Linked DNA regions of Halorhodospira halophila. The protein of the gene in region 2 interacts with the protein of the main gene of each other region in a pairwise test. Links are inferred from orthologs where the notes say so. Each region holds a gene or a part of one and is shown on either strand. Other genes may lie near its edges.

Region 1 (7,034 bases), on a different replicon or contig from region 2:
CACCGAGCTGCTCGACCAGCCCGTCGAAGCGCCCGCCGGCGCAGACCGTGCCCTGGGCACCGAGTCGATCGGTCACCCATTCGAAGACCGTGCGCGTGTAGTAGTCGAGCCCCCGCACCAGCGAGGGATTCACCTCGTATTCGACGCCGGCCCGCTCAAGCAGGTTCCGTACCGTGTCGAAGTGTTCCGCCGAGGTAGCATCGAGGCAGTCCATCAGCCGTGGCGCATCGGCCATGATCTGCTGCACTTCCGGGTTCTTGCTGTCGAAGATGCGCAGCGGATTTGTCTCCAGGCGTCGCCGCGCGTCCTCGTCGAGCCGGTCCTCGTGGCGGCGCAGGTAGGCGACCAACTCCTCGCGATGGGCCGCGCGGCTCTCCGGGGTGCCGAGCGAATTGAGCTGCAGGCGCACATCGGGCAGTCCCAGCTCACGCAGCATGCGCGCGGTCATGATGATCATCTCGGCGTCGAGCTCGGGCCCGGGGATCCCGAAAACCTCGGCCCCGACCTGATGGAACTGCCGCAGCCGCCCCTTCTGCGGCCGCTCGTGCCGGAACATGGGGCCGGCGTACCAGAGCCGCGGCTCGGCATTGTGCAGCAGACCGGACTGGATGCCGGCGCGTACACAGCCGGCCGTACCCTCAGGGCGCAACGTGACGCTGTCGCCATTGCGATCGTCGAAGGTGTACATCTCCTTCTCGACGATATCGGTGACCTCACCGATGGACCGGCTGAACAGCTCGGTGCGCTCGAGCACCGGCAGCCGGATCTCGCGATAACCGTAGGCCTCCAGGACCCGGCGGATCACCGACTCGGCGCGCTGCCACAGCGGGCTCTCCTCCGGAAGGATATCCGAGAACCCGCGAACGCTCTGAATCCCCTTTTTTGACAAAACGCTACTCCGACTCCATCGACGTCCAAGGCACACCGGCGACCGGCGTGCCCACCTGCGCGGCGGAGGCCTCCCGGGCCTGTGCACCGTCCTCGCCCGGGCCTGTCGGTTCCGGCTCGCCACCATCGAGCAGGATTGCGGTCATCACCACGGCCACGGCGAGCAGCAGCACAAGGAGCATCAACGGCAACCAGCGCCGCCGGCGGCGCCCGGCCGGTCGGGGCTCAACGGCTCCCACATTGCCCACGGCCCGCTCCTCGCTGGCCGGATCGCTGCCCCGGCGCCGGTTGTACGCCTCGACCACCGCCTCGGGATCGAGTTCGACCAGGCGCGCATAGGCGCGTAGGTAACCGCGCACGAAGGTTGGCGGCGGCAGACGTTCGTCGTCATCTTCCTCGAGGGCCGTCACCCGGTCCGCCGACAGGTTGAGACTCGACCCCACCGCACGCACGGTACGCCCCTGCGCCTCACGGGCGCGGCGCAGTTGCTGCCCCGGCGACGGCCGGGCGCCCTTGTCCCCGGCATCATCCGGGGCATCGGCCCGGGGCCGCGCCCCGTCGCTGTCGTCCTGCCCCGTTTCATCAGTCATGGCCCGACCTCATCCGCGTGCAAACGTTCGTTCCACCCCGAACCAGGGAAACGCTCGGCCAGCATCTCGGCGAAGGCGGCCGCCTCCTCCGGCCGCCCCTGCTCGGCCGCCACGCGTGCCGACCAGTAAAGGCCGCGCGCCCCGGCGCCACCGCTGTCACGGGCACGTTCCAAGTCTTCGGCGGCCGCCTCCAGCGCCCCCTGGCGGTAACGCAGCTCCCCGCGCACCACACGCGCCGGGGCAAACCCCGGTGCCGCCTCGACGGCAGCATCGGCGCGGCGGGCAGCGGCATCCTCGCGCCCCGCATCGAGGGCGCAGCGGGCGGCGTTGGTCAACGGCACTTCGGCGGAATCATAGCCACCCGCCCCGGCGGCATCCCCGAAGACCTCCAGCGCCTCATCCACTTGCCCGGCACGGCACAGACTCCGCCCCCGGTTGTTCAGGATAGGCCCCGAGTCCGGAGCGGCCTGCGCGGCACGCCGATGGTATTCGTGGGCCATCTCCAGATCGCCCTGCGACTCGGCCACGAGCCCCATGCCGGAAAGCGCCTGTGGGTGTTCTCCATCGATCTGCAACGCCCGCTCCAGGCGCGAGCGGGCGGCCTCCGGCTGCGCATGGGCGATCAGATGAAGCCCTGCCCCGGCGTGGCTGTCGGCTGCGCGCTGGTCATCCGGCATCTCGGGCCCGGCAGCGCACCCGACCGCCAGCAGGGCCGCCAGCATGGGCCCCGTGCGCTTCACGCCGTTCCCGCCACCTTACTGGGCCGCGCATCGCGGATCTCGCCGACGAGCTGGCCGCACGCCCCATCGATATCATCACCACGGGTTTCGCGGATGGTCGCGGTCAGGCCGTGCTCGAGCAGTCGATCCGCGAAGCGGCGCACCCGCCGCTGTGGCGAGCGGCCGTAGCGTGCCCCCGGGTAGGGATTGAACGGGATCAGGTTCACCTTGGACGGAATCCCCCGCAGCCGCTCGATCAGCTCCCGGGCGTGCTCGTCTTGGTCGTTGACCCCATCGAGCATGACGTACTCCCAGGTGATGCGCCTATGGGGCTTGTCGGCGATGTACGCGTGGCAGGCCGGCAGCAGGCGCTCCAGAGGGTTCTTGCGATTGAGCGGAACCAGCTCGTTGCGCAGCTCGTTATTCGGAGCGTGCAGTGAGACCGCCAGACTCACGTCCGTGATGCGCTGCATCCGCTCGATGGCGTGGACCACTCCCGAGGTCGAGATCGTGACCCGACGCTTGGAGAGAACGAACCCGAAATCGTCGGTGAACACCCGCGACGCCGAGATGACCGGGTCGAAGTTGAGCAGCGGCTCGCCCATGCCCATGAAGACGATGTTGGTGATCGCCCCCTCCGGCAGGTGGCGGCGCGCGATGTGAACCTGACCGACGATCTCGGCGGCGCTGAGATTCCGCGAGAACCCGCCCTCCGCCGTAGCGCAGAAGGTGCAGCCCATCGGGCAGCCGGCCTGCGAGGAGACGCACAGCGTCCCACGCTTCGGCTCCGGGATGTAGACGGCCTCGACACAGTTGCCGTCGGCCAGGCGCACCACCCACTTGCGGGTGCCGTCGCTGGCCTGCTGGTCGGCGGCCACCTCGGGCAGACCGACCCGGGCGTTCTCGCGCAGCCGCTGGCGCAGCGCCTTGCTCAGGTCGGTCATCTCGTCGAAATCGTAGACGTGGCGCTGATGCAGCCACTGCATCATCTGCCGGGCGCGGAACCGCTTTTCGCCCAGGGCATCGAAGAAAGCGGCCAGCCGCGGCCGATCGAGCCCGAGCAGCTCGACCGGGCCCGACTGGCGCTCGGCGTGCACCGCCTCGTGGTCAGCGGGAGCAGATCTCATCGGCCTTGAAGAAGAACTCGATCTCCTGTTCCGCCGTCTCGGGGCTGTCCGACCCGTGGACCGCATTGGCATCGATGCTCTCCGCGTAGTCGTGGCGGAGGGTGCCTGCAGCCGCCTCCTTGGGGTTGGTGGCGCCCATGATCTCGCGGTTCTTGCGGATGGCGTCCTCGCCCTCGAGAACCTGCACCATCACCGGCCCGGAGGTCATGAAGCCGACCAGGTCATTGAAGAACGGACGCTCCCTGTGCACAGCGTAGAAGCTCTCGGCCTGCTCGGTGCTCAGCCGAACCATGCGCGCAGCCACCACGCGCAGGCCAGAGCGCTCGAAGCGGGCAAGGATCTCGCCGATCGCGTTCTGCGCTACGGCATCCGGCTTGATGATGGAAAGGGTTCGCTCGACGGCCATTAGGATCTCCTGACTGATGAATGCTCGCGTTCAACAAAAAAGCCGCAGCGCTGGAATGCTGCGGCGCCTTGGGCAGTCGGACAGTCTACCCCTCCGTTCCGGGCGCCGACAATCTCGCCGCGGTTGGGCCGTTCACACGGCAAAGCTCTCGCCGCACCCACACAGATCGCGGACGTTCGGGTTGCGGAAATCGAAACGGTAATTGATACCGTCGCGCACGTAGTCCACCTCGGTGCCTTCCAGAAACGGCCGGTGCTGTTGCGCCATCACCACCTTCACCCCGTGGCTCTCGACGACAAGATCCTGATCGCCGATCTCCTCGGCGTAATCGACCACGTAGGCGAAGCCGGAGCAGCCACTGGCCTTGATCCCCAGGCGCAGGCCGTGGGCCCGGTCAGCATCCTGGCTGGCGAGCATCTTCTCGACATGCCGCGCGGCACGTTCGGTCAGGGTTACGGGCATGACTTGCCTCCTGTCACTGGGCGCGCCGTAACGGCGCATCTGTCTGCATTCTAGGGGGTTCCGGCAGCTAGCGGGAAGCGTCCCGGTGGTGCTCGCCGCACGCCTTCTCGACCGACGTCTCGTCGACCTCCAGATCCGGCACGCGGGTCTCTTCAAGCCGCCCGCCCATCTGCTGCACGGCGCTGCACAGCTCCTCAATGCGCCGATCGGTGACGTGGATATGATCGAGGATCGCGTTCACCGCCTGGGCCACCGGGTCCGGCATCTCGGTGGTCCCGTAAGCATCGAAGCCAATTCGCCGCGCCACCCGGGCTCGCTGCTCGTCCCCGTCAACGTCGCGCTTGCGCTCGCCGACCTGGCGCGCCGGGATCCCCACCATAGTCGCCCCGTCGGGGACATCCTTGAGCACCACAGCATTCGAGCCGATGCGCGCCCCGCCACCCACACGGATGGGTCCAAGCAGCTTGGCGCCGGCGCCGACCACGACGTCATTGCCCAGGGTCGGGTGGCGCTTGCCCGACTGCCAGCTGGTCCCGCCCAGGGTGACGCCGTGGTAGAGGGTGACGTCGTCGCCGATGTCTGCAGTCTCGCCAATGACCACCCCCATGCCGTGGTCGATGAAGAAGCGCCGGCCGATGCGCGCCGCCGGGTGGATCTCGATCCCCGTGACCCAGCGGCTGAACAGCCCCAGCATGCGCGCCAGCCATCGCAGCCGCCAGCGCCAGAGCCGCGCGCTGATGCGGTGCAGGATCAGGGCGTGGAAACCGGGATAGGTGGTCACCACATGGAAGGCGTTCCGGGCGGCCGGATCGCGATCCATGACACACCGGATGTCCTCACGCAGGCGTCGCAGCATCCATTTACCCTTTACAACGGTCCTACTTGCGCCAGCGGCGCGGATTGAGCACGTGGCTGAGCAGCCCGCGCAGCATCCGCACCTCGTCCTCGGTCAACCGCGCACGGCGGAAGATGTTGCGCAACCGCCGCATGGTCAGCGCGGGGTTGTGCCGGTCCAGGTAGCCGACTCGACCGGCCATCTCCTCCAGGTGAACGAAGAAGCGCTCCAGCGTATCCACGGCGGCGGGCGGCTCTTCCGTCTCGGGCTGCGGCGGTGCGCCCCCCACCTCGGCCGCCATGCGCAGCTCCCACGCTACCAGCTGCACGGACTGAGCCACATTCAGGGAACTGTAATCCGCGTCGGTCGGGATCTGCACGAGGTAGTGGCAATGATCCAGCTCGGCGTTGGTCAGGCCGGTGCGCTCCCGACCGAAGACCCACGCCAACCCCCCTTCGCCCCCCTCAGCGGCGGCCGACTCGGCCGCCGGGCGCAGCGCCAGCCGGGGCTGCCGCTCGGCGCGGATACGCGCCGAGAGCCCGAAGGCCAGACGACAGCCGGCCAGCGCCGAGGCGAGATCCGGATAGCGCTGCGCCTGCTCCAGAACCTCGCCGGCCCCGGCCGCCCGCGCGACGGCCTCCGGGTCATCGGGGTCGCACTGCGGATCCACCAGACACAGATCCCGCAGCCCCATGGTGCGCATGGCGCGCGCGGCGGCGCCGATATTGCCGGGGTGCGTGGTCCCGACCAACACAATACGAGTGCGCTCAAGGCTCAAGATGGCCTCCCGGTCTGAATCGCATCAGTTTTGCTGTTATCCTGTACCGCGTCCAGCGTAGGAGCTTTCCCGATGCACCCAATGGTCAACATCGCAGTCCGTGCCGCACGGGCTGGTGGTGATCTAATCGTCCGCAACATCGACCGCCTCGACCGCGTCCGGGTCGAGACCAAGGGACGCTACGACTTCGTCTGCGACATCGATCGCCAGGCCGAGGCGGCGATCGTGCAGACCATCCAGCGCGCCTACCCGCAGCACGCCATACTCGCCGAGGAGAGTGGCCTGCAGGGGCGCGCGCAGGGTGAGGCGGAGTATACGTGGATCATCGACCCGCTGGACGGGACGGCGAACTTCCTCCGCGGCTACCCCCACATCGGCGTGTCGATCGCTGTGCAGAAGGACGGCCAGCTGGAGGCAGCCGCCGTCTACGACCCGCTGCGCCAAGAGCTGTTCACCGCCTCACGGGGCAACGGGGCGCAGCTCGACGGCCGCCGCATCCGCGTACCGCAGCGCCGCGGGGTGGACGGGGCGATGATCGGGACCGGCTTTCCGTTCAAGAACCAGGCCCTGATGCCGGCCTACCTGCGGATGTTCTCCGCCCTGACCGAGCACGCCGAAGACATGCGCCGTGCCGGCTCCGCGGCACTGGACCTGGCCTACGTCGCCGCCGGGCGGCTGGACGGCTACTTCGAGTTGGGCCTGAAACCGTGGGACATCGCCGGCGGCACCCTGCTGGTCCGTGAGGCCGGCGGCATTGTGACGGACATCACGGGCGAGGATCGCGCCCTCGCCACCGGCCATGTCGTCGCCGGCGCCCCCAAGGTCCACAGCGGTCTGCTGAACACCATCCGCGCCCACACGGCGGATCTGCCTACCGCCTGAGCAACCCGACCGCTCAGGCGCTGCCCAGGCCGCGCTCCAGGTCGCGGATGATGTCCGCCGGATCCTCCAGGCCGACGGAGATCCGGACCAGCCCCTCGCCGATGCCGGCCGCCGCCCTCAGTTCGTCGGTGATGGTGCCGTGGGTGGTGGTCGCCGGGTGCGTGATGGTGGACTTGGTATCGCCGAGGTTGCCGGTGATCGACAGCATGCGGGTGCTATCGATCACGCGCCAGGCCGCCTCCCGTCCGCCAGCCAGCTCGAAGGCAACGATCCCGCCAAAGCCACTCTGCTGCGCCGCCGCCAGCCGGTGGTGCGGATGGTCCGGCAGCCCCGCGTAGTAGACCCGC
Region 2 (8,020 bases):
CGAGCCAGCAAGCAGAGACCCCCGACCCATGACGAAGTCCGAGCTCATTGAGGCCATTGCGTCCAAGCAGCCGCATCTGGCTCACAAGGACGTTGAAGACGCGGTCAAGAAGATGCTCGAGCACATGAGCGAGACCCTGGCCAACGGCGAGCGGATCGAGATCCGCGGCTTCGGGAGCTTTTCCCTCCACCACCGCCCAGCGCGGATGGGCCGCAACCCCAAGACCGGAGAACCCGTGGCGCTGCCAGCCAAGTACGTGCCACACTTCAAGCCGGGTAAGGAGCTGCGGGAGCGCGTAAACAGCAGCCGCCACCAGGCGCCGCTGCGCTCGCAGTGAATCGTTTCCAGCCATAGAGGGTGAGAGCCGGCCCATGCGACGCATATTCGCCATCATCGGTATCCTTCTGATCATTCTTATCGGGCTTGCCTTCTCCGTGCTGAATGCGGATCCGGTCGCCGTGGATGTCTTCTTCGCGGAGTTCCAGGTGGCGCTGTCCGTGGCCCTGGTGATCACGCTCATCGTCGGCGCCGCCCTCGGCGCCCTGACCAGCATCGGCGCCGTCTGGCGCCGTCGCCGCGAAGTCTCCCGGCTCCGGCGGCAGCTCGGCTACGCCGAGCGGCAGCTGCAGGCCATGCGCCGCGTGCCGCTGGGAGACAGTGACTGACCCCGATGCACGAGCTGCTGTGGCTACTGCTGCCAGTAGCCGCCCTTTCCGGATGGTGGATCGGCCGGCGCGGCGGAGGTGACGAGCACCACGATTCCTACTCCCCTCCGATCTCGGATGCTTACTTCCAGGGCCTCAACTACCTGCTCAACGAGGAGCGGGACAAGGCGCTGGAGGTGTTCACCCGCATGGTCGAGGTCGACAGCGATACCGCTGAGACCCACCTGGCGCTGGGCAGCGTCTTCCGTCGGCGGGGCGAGGTCGACCGGGCCATCCGCATCCACCAGAACCTCATTGCCCGTCCGTCGCTGACCCGACGCCAGCGCACCTACGCGCTGCTCGCGCTGGGCGAGGACTACATGAAGGCAGGGGTCTTCGACCGGGCCGAGAAGCTCTTCCAGGAGGTGGTGGAGCAGGACGCCCACGTCGATCAGGCCCTGCGCCGGCTGCTGACCATCTACGAGCATGAGCGCGAATGGGACCGCGCCATCGAGACCGCCGAGCACCTGGAGCGGGTGGGCGAGGGCGACTATCGGGTCCGGATCGGCCAGTTGCGCTGCGAGCAGGCCGCCCACGCCCTGAGCCGGGGGTACACCGAGCACGCCCGCAAGGCGCTACGCCGGGCGCTGAGTGCCGACCCGGACTGTGCCCGGGCGAACATGCTCCTCGGTGACCTGGAGCGCGAGCTGGGACGCTACAAGGCCGCGGTCAAGGCGTATGAGGCGGTGGGTACGCAGGATCCGGCGCTGCTGCCCGAGATCCTCGACGGCCTGGCCGCCGCCTACCGCGGGCTGGGGCGCCCGGGGCAGATGGAGACCTTCCTGCGGGATACGGTCACGCGCATGCCGGACGGCCGCCTGATGGTCCGCCTGGCCGAGGTCATCCGTGAGCGCCGCGGCACGCAGGCGGCGATCCGCGAGCTGACGCTGATGCTGCGCCGGCAGCCCTCGCTGGACGGCATCCGCCGCCTGGTGGCGCTGACCCACTCGGTGGGTGAGCCCATCGACCCGCGCGAGATGCAGATCCTGCTCGATCTCTTCGAGAAGCTGGAGGCCGGTCGCGCCCTCTACCGCTGCCGGCGCTGCGGTTTCTCGGGGCGGACCCTGTTCTGGCAGTGCCCCGGCTGCCAGAGCTGGGCGAGCATTCGACCGCAGAACGAGACGGAGGGCGGATGAACGTACCTGCCGGGCCGCGACTGATCGTGGCGTTGGACTTCCCCGCTGCGGCCCCGGCCGAGGCCCTGGCCGCGCAGCTCGATCCGCGGCTGTGTCGGCTGAAGGTGGGTAAGGAGCTGTTCACCCGCGCCGGACCGCAGCTGGTGGAGCGACTCCAGGGGCGGGGGTTCGAGGTCTTCCTCGACCTCAAGTACCACGATATCCCCAATACCGTGGCCGGTGCCTGCCGTGCGGCGGCGGAACTCGGCGTCTGGATGGTCAACGTCCACGCCCTCGGCGGACGGCGGATGCTCGAGGCCGCCGGCGAGGCGGTGGCGGCTGCCGACGGGCAGACCCTGCTCACGGCGGTCACCGTGCTGACCAGCCACGACGCCGCCACCCTCGAGGAGATCGGCCTGGCCGGGCCGCCGCGTGAGGCGGTGCTGCGGCTGGCCGGGCTGGCCCGTTCCAGCGGGCTCGATGGCGTGGTCTGCTCGCCGGAGGAGGCCGCAGCCATCGGTGAGCGCTTCGGCGGTGGCCTGCTTCGGGTCACCCCCGGCGTGCGTCCGGCCGGGGCGGCGGTCGGGGATCAGCAGCGCATCGCCACCCCGGCTGCGGCGGTGGCCGCCGGATGTGATTACCTGGTCGTCGGCCGCCCGATCACCGCCGCCGACGATCCTGCCGCCGCCGCCGCCGGGATCGGCGCCGAGATTGCCGCCGCCGGGTGAACGCCGGCGCCGTCCCCGATTGGCCCGGCCGGGGTGGGCTGCTACATTAATACCGACGCCGTCGCAAGACGGTGTCGTCCGTCGCCAGGGAGTGGCGACTTACAGGCACAAGCATCAAGGAGGATCCGACATGCCTGAGCAACTCAGCGGCGCTATCCGCGCGTCCATCCCCGCGACCCTCACCGCACTCACGCTCACCGCCGGGGCTGTCCAGGCCGCCGGGGGCGTGGACATCAATGAAGCCGGTGCCGAAGAACTCGCCGCCGGGCTGACCGGCGTCGGCGAAGTGCGGGCGGCCGAGATCGTCGAGGAGCGCGAGGCCAACGGTCCCTTCCGGGATGCCGACGACCTCAGTCGCGTCAGCGGCGTGGGCCCGGCGAACGTGGAGGACAACCGGGAACGGATCCGGGTGGAGGACGCCAACTAGGGCGGTGAAGGCGGGGGCGGCGGGGCCGCCCCCGCCACCGGCGATCACTCCATGTGCAGGCCGCCGTTGATGTCGAGGTTGGCGCCGGTGATGAAGCCGGCGTCCTCCGAGGCGAGATACTCGATCAGCGAGGCCACCTCGTCGGGCTCGCCGAGCCGCTGCACCGGGATGGTCTCGATGATCTGCTGACGTACCTCCTCCTTCATGGACATGACCATGTCGGTGGCCAGATAGCCCGGCGAGACGGTGTTCACCGTCACGCCCTTGCGTGCCAGCTCCCGGGCCAGGGACATGGTGAAGCCGTGCATGCCGGCCTTGGTCGCAGCGTAGTTGCACTGCCCGAACTGCCCCTTGCGGCCATTGACCGAGGCAACATTGATGACGCGGCCCCAGCCGCGGTCGGCCATGTCGTCGGCGAACTGCTTGGTGACGTTGAAGACGCTGTCCAGGTTGGTGCGCATCACCGCGTCCCAGTTCTCCCGGGTCATCTTCTTGAAGCTGCCGTCCTTGGTGATGCCGGCGTTGTTGACCAGGATGTCGACCGGGCCGGCGCGTTCACGCACCGCCTCGGCCATGGCGGCACAGGAGTCCCAGTCGGCTACGTCGCACTGGACCGCGTGCACCGGCGTCGTCACGCCGCGCTCCTGGAGCCGCTCCCGCCACTTGTCGACACGGCCGTTGTCCGAGGTGTAGGTGGTCACCACGGTGTGTCCGCTGCGGCCCAGGCGCTCGCACACCGCCGCGCCGAGACCGCCGAGCCCGCCGGTTACCAGTGCCGTCTTCTGGCTCATAAGGTTCTCCCCCTTCGATGCCGTTCCTTGTCCGTGGTCGTGCCGCCTTGGCAGGAGCGGCTGCCTGCGGCTTTTTCCCCAGAATAGGGGCTATGCATCCTTTTGCAAATGACGCAGCGCAGCGTGGCGGTGGGTTATGCTGCGGGATGGAAACGCTCCTGCGAATCCTTTTTTGGGGAGGTGGAATGACAAAGACGGAGGGGCCCGCGCCGGAAAGCGGGCGGATCTACGACGACTTCGTGGCCACCATCGGCCGCACGCCCCTGGTGCGCCTGCCGCGGCTGGGCGCCGAGGCGGGGCTCGCCGCCGAGCTGCTGGCCAAGCTCGAGATGTTCAACCCGCTCAGCTCGGTCAAGGACCGCATCGCCCTGGCCATGATCGAGGCGGCGGAGGCGCAGGGGCGGATCACGCCGGGGCATTCAACGCTGATCGAGCCCACCTCGGGGAACACCGGCATCGGTCTGGCCTTCATCGCCGCGGCCCGGGGTTATCGGCTGATCCTGACCATGCCGGCGAACATGTCCACCGAGCGCCGCAAGCTCTTCGCCTTCTACGGCGCCCGGGTCGAACTGACCGACCCGGCGGCGGGCATGCGCGGCGCCATCGACCGGGCCGATGCACTGCTCGAGGAGATCCCCGACAGCTTCCAGCCGGCTCAGTTCAGCAATCCGGCCAATCCCCGCGCCCATCGCTGTGGTACCGCCGAGGAGATCTGGCGGGACACCGGTGGCGCTGTGGACGGGCTGATCGCCGGGGTGGGGACCGGCGGTACGCTGACCGGGGTCGCCGGTCTGCTCAAGGAGCGTCGGCCGGGGTTCCGCGCCTACGCTGTGGAACCGGCCGGCTCGCCGGTGCTCTCCGGCGGGGCACCCGGCCCTCACGGTCTGCAGGGCATTGGTGCCGGCTTCCTGCCGGAGACCCTGGATGCCGCGCTGGTGGATGAGACCCTGCAGGTGGAGGACGCTGAGGCGCTGGCCATGAGTCGTCGTGTGGCACGATTGGAGGGGATTCCCTGCGGGATCTCCAGCGGCGCGGCATTGGCGGCGGCGGTGCGGGTGGCCGCGCGCCCGGAGCTGGCCGGTCAGCGTCTGGTGGTCATCCTCGCCTCTAGCGCCGAGCGCTATCTTTCGACCCCGCTGTTCGAGGGGCTGGACGACGAGGCGTAAACGGCAGGCGGTGGTGAGAGGGCAGGCGGTCCACCTGCTTGGGCGATGCGGCGGGCGAAACCCGAGAACGGCTCGCTGCGGCCGTGGGAGGCGGGGGCGCGACAACGGCGCTGACGAGCGCACCCCTTCGGGGTCCCCTGCGCTGCTCCCCCCTCGGGGCCGCGCGTAAAGCTCGCGCCGCTGCGCGGCGCTCGTACGCTACGCGCTATGCGGTGCGAACCGGCAAAGGTTCGCCCCGCATGCCCCGAGGGGGCTGCGCTGCTCGGTGCGCTCAATGCGCCTTTGTCGCGCCCCCGCCTCCCACGGCCGCAGCATCCACCGGCTCCGGGCTGTGTCGACGCTCAAGCAGGTGAACCGTCTGCCCGCCGGCTCCTCGCCGCTTACGCCTCGTCATCCTCGCCCAGGGCGAAGAGCGAGGCATTGCCCCCGGCCGCGGCCGTGTTCTCCGTGACCATCCGCTCGTTGACGAAGCGCAGTAGGTAGTTCGGACCGCCCGCCTTGAAACCGGTGCCCGACAGCCCCTCGCCGCCGAAGGGCTGCGAGCCGACCACCGCACCGACGATATCCCGGTTCACATAGGCGTTGCCGGCGCGGATCGCCCGCGTGGCCGCATCCCGATGACTGTCGACGCGGCTGTGCACACCGAACGTCAGCCCATAACCGGCGGCGTTGATCCGCTCCACCACCGACTCGAGTTCCCCCGCCCGCCAAGTGGTGTAGTGGAGCATCGGCCCAAAGAACTCCTCCTGCAGGTCCTCGATGGCGTCCAGCCGGTAGAGCGACGGGGGGACAAAATGGCCGCGGGCTCCGGCGTCGCCCAGAGGTGTTCGATGGACCACCCGGCCGGCGGCGGCCATCGCCTCATGGTGGGCCTCCAGCCGGGCCCGGGCCGAGGCATCGATGACCGGGCCGATGTCGGTGGCCAGCCAGCGCGGGTCGCCGACCCGCAGGGCGTCCATGGCACCGCGCAGCATCTCTAGAAAAGGTTCGGCGATGTCCTCCTGGAGGCAAAGCAGGCGCAGCGCCGAGCAGCGCTGACCGGTACTGAAGAACGCCGAGCGCAGGACATCCACCACCGCCTGCTCGGGCAGGGCGCTGGAGTCCACGATCAGGGCGTTGAGGCCACCGGTCTCGGCGATCAGGGGAACGATGGGGCCGTCACGCCCGGCCAGGGTGCGGTGGATCTGCTGCGCCGTAGCCACCGAGCCGGTGAAGGCCACGCCGTCGATGCGCCGGTCGGCGACCAGCGGCGGCCCGATGCGCCCGCCCTCGCCGGGTAGCAGGTGGAGCACGTCGCCAGGGATGCCCGCCTGGTGCATCAGAGTCACCGCCCGTTGGGCGATCAGCGGCGTCTGCTCCGCCGGCTTGGCGATCACTGCGTTGCCGGCGGCCAGGGCGGCGGTGATCTGACCGGTGAAGATCGCCAGCGGCAGGTTCCAGGGGCTGATGCACAGATACGTGCCGCGGCCATGGAGTTGTAGCGTGTTGGTCTCGCCGGTTGGGCCGGGCAGCGGCGTCGGCTCAGCCATCAGTCGTCGCGCCTGGGCGGCGTAGTAACGGCAGAAGTCCACCGCCTCGCGGACCTCGGCGATGCCATCGCGCAGCGTCTTGCCGCCCTCCAGGGTGCAGAGGGTCATGAGTTCGGCGGTGTGCGCCTCGTAGAGATCGGCCAGGCGTTCCAGGGCGCGGGCGCGCTCTTCGACCGGTGTGGCGGCCCAGCGCGGCCACGCTGCGGCGGCGCCGGCCAGGGCCTGCTCCAGGTGTTCGGGGCCGGCCCACAGCACGCTGCCCACCCGCTGCCCGGTGTCGGTGGGGCTGCAGACGTCGGCCCAGGTGCCGTCGGCTTCGGGGGCGCCACGGCCGTTGATGATCGGCCGCGCCTCACGCCGGGACTCGGCAGCGGCGGTCATCGCCTCGGCCAGGGTCGCGGTCTCCTGGCGGTTGGAGAAGTCGATGCCGCGGCTGTTGGTTCGGTCCGGGCCGAAGATCCCGGCCGGCAGCGGCAGGTGGGGGTGGCGCAGGGTCGGGCGCGAGCGCAGGTGCTCCACCGGATCGGCGATCAGGGTCTCCACATCGCCCTCGTGGATCCGGTTGACGAAGGAGGAGTTGGCGCCGTTCTCGAGCAGCCGACGGACCAGGTAGGGGAGCAGGGCCTCGTGCTGGCCCACCGGCGCGTAAATACGCACCGGGACACCCCGGCCGGGGCGGGCGTCGACGAGTTGATCGTAAAGCTCGTCGGCCATGCCGTGCAGGCGCTGGAACTCGAAGGGTTGCTCTTCGGCCAGTTCCAGCACGGCGGCCACCGTGTGGGCGTTGTGGGTGGCGAACTGGGGGTAGATCTGTTCGGGGTAGCGCAGCATGCGCCGGGCGCAGGCCAGGAAGCAGACGTCGCTGGCCGCCTTCCGCGTGAAAACGGGGTAGTCGTCGAGGCCCTGGATCTGGGTGTCCTTGACCTCGGTGTCCCAGTAGGCGCCCTTGACCAGGCGGACCCGCAGCCGTCGCTGGTGGTGCCGCGCCCGTTCGGCGAGCCACTCGATCCACTCCGGCGCCCGCTTCTGGTAGGCCTGCACCGCGATCCCCAGGCCGTGCCAGTCGGCCAGTTCGGGGTCGGCCATCACCGCCTCGAGCACGTCCAGGGTCAGATCCAACCGGGCCGCTTCCTCGGCGTCCACGCACAGGGCGATGCCGGCCTCCCGGGCCCGTCGGCAGAGCGCCTGCAGCCGTGGGATGACCGTCTCCCGGACGCGTTCCTCCTGGCCGGGCTCGAAGCGCGGGTCGAGGGCCGAGAGCTTCACCGAGACCTCGGCGCGGGCGTCCATCGATGCGTTGGGGTCGGCGCTGCGGCCAAAGTGTTCGATCCCTGCGCAGTAAGCCTGGAAGAAGCGCTCGGCGTCGGCATCGGTCCGCGCCGCTTCGCCGAGCATGTCGTAGGAGTAGCGGTACCCCTTGGCTTCGAGCTTGCGGGCACGCCGCTGCGCCTCGGGGATGTCGCGGCCGAGGACAAAGGTCTCGCCGAGCAGGCCCATGGAGCGGCGCACCGCGCGGCGGATCAGTGGCGCCCCCCGGCGCGCCATGGCACCGCGCAGTTG

Evidence for each region. Proteins that work in one complex are often made in the same cells at the same time.
Region 1: the proteins of cysK (region 2) and cysE interact in binary tests that used the Escherichia coli proteins (3 or more experiments, as listed by UniProt). The link is inferred for Halorhodospira halophila from one-to-one orthologs.

Annotation. Positions count from the first base shown.
Region 1 is NZ_NHSN01000025.1:64,760-71,793, forward strand. The notes cover bases 3,155-6,118. They hold cysE (serine O-acetyltransferase), read right to left. Parts: upstream 5,049-6,118; coding sequence 4,260-5,048; downstream 3,155-4,259. Other genes in these bases: rlmN (23S rRNA (adenine(2503)-C(2))-methyltransferase RlmN), read right to left, coding at 3,155-3,324; ndk (nucleoside-diphosphate kinase), read right to left, coding at 3,305-3,730; CCR79_RS09660 (HesB/IscA family protein), read right to left, coding at 3,863-4,192; CCR79_RS09670 (RNA methyltransferase), read right to left, coding at 5,071-5,805; CCR79_RS09675 (inositol monophosphatase family protein), read left to right, coding at 5,878-6,118. Also shown: hisS (histidine--tRNA ligase), read right to left, coding at 1-889; CCR79_RS09640 (helix-turn-helix domain-containing protein), read right to left, coding at 894-1,478; CCR79_RS09645 (tetratricopeptide repeat protein), read right to left, coding at 1,475-2,218; more of rlmN, read right to left, coding at 2,215-3,154; more of CCR79_RS09675, read left to right, coding at 6,119-6,687; CCR79_RS09680 (O-succinylhomoserine sulfhydrylase), read right to left, coding at 6,701-7,034.
Region 2 is NZ_NHSN01000009.1:83,433-91,452, reverse strand. Bases 3,181-5,940 are described here. They hold cysK (cysteine synthase A), read left to right. Parts: upstream 3,181-3,950; coding sequence 3,951-4,931; downstream 4,932-5,940. Other genes in these bases: putA (bifunctional proline dehydrogenase/L-glutamate gamma-semialdehyde dehydrogenase PutA), read right to left, coding at 5,312-5,940; phbB (acetoacetyl-CoA reductase), read right to left, coding at 3,181-3,765. Outside these bases: CCR79_RS03235 (integration host factor subunit beta), read left to right, coding at 29-337; CCR79_RS03230 (LapA family protein), read left to right, coding at 372-665; lipopolysaccharide assembly protein LapB, read left to right, coding at 671-1,840; pyrF (orotidine-5'-phosphate decarboxylase), read left to right, coding at 1,837-2,547; CCR79_RS03215 (ComEA family DNA-binding protein), read left to right, coding at 2,678-2,974; more of phbB, read right to left, coding at 3,019-3,180; more of putA, read right to left, coding at 5,941-8,020.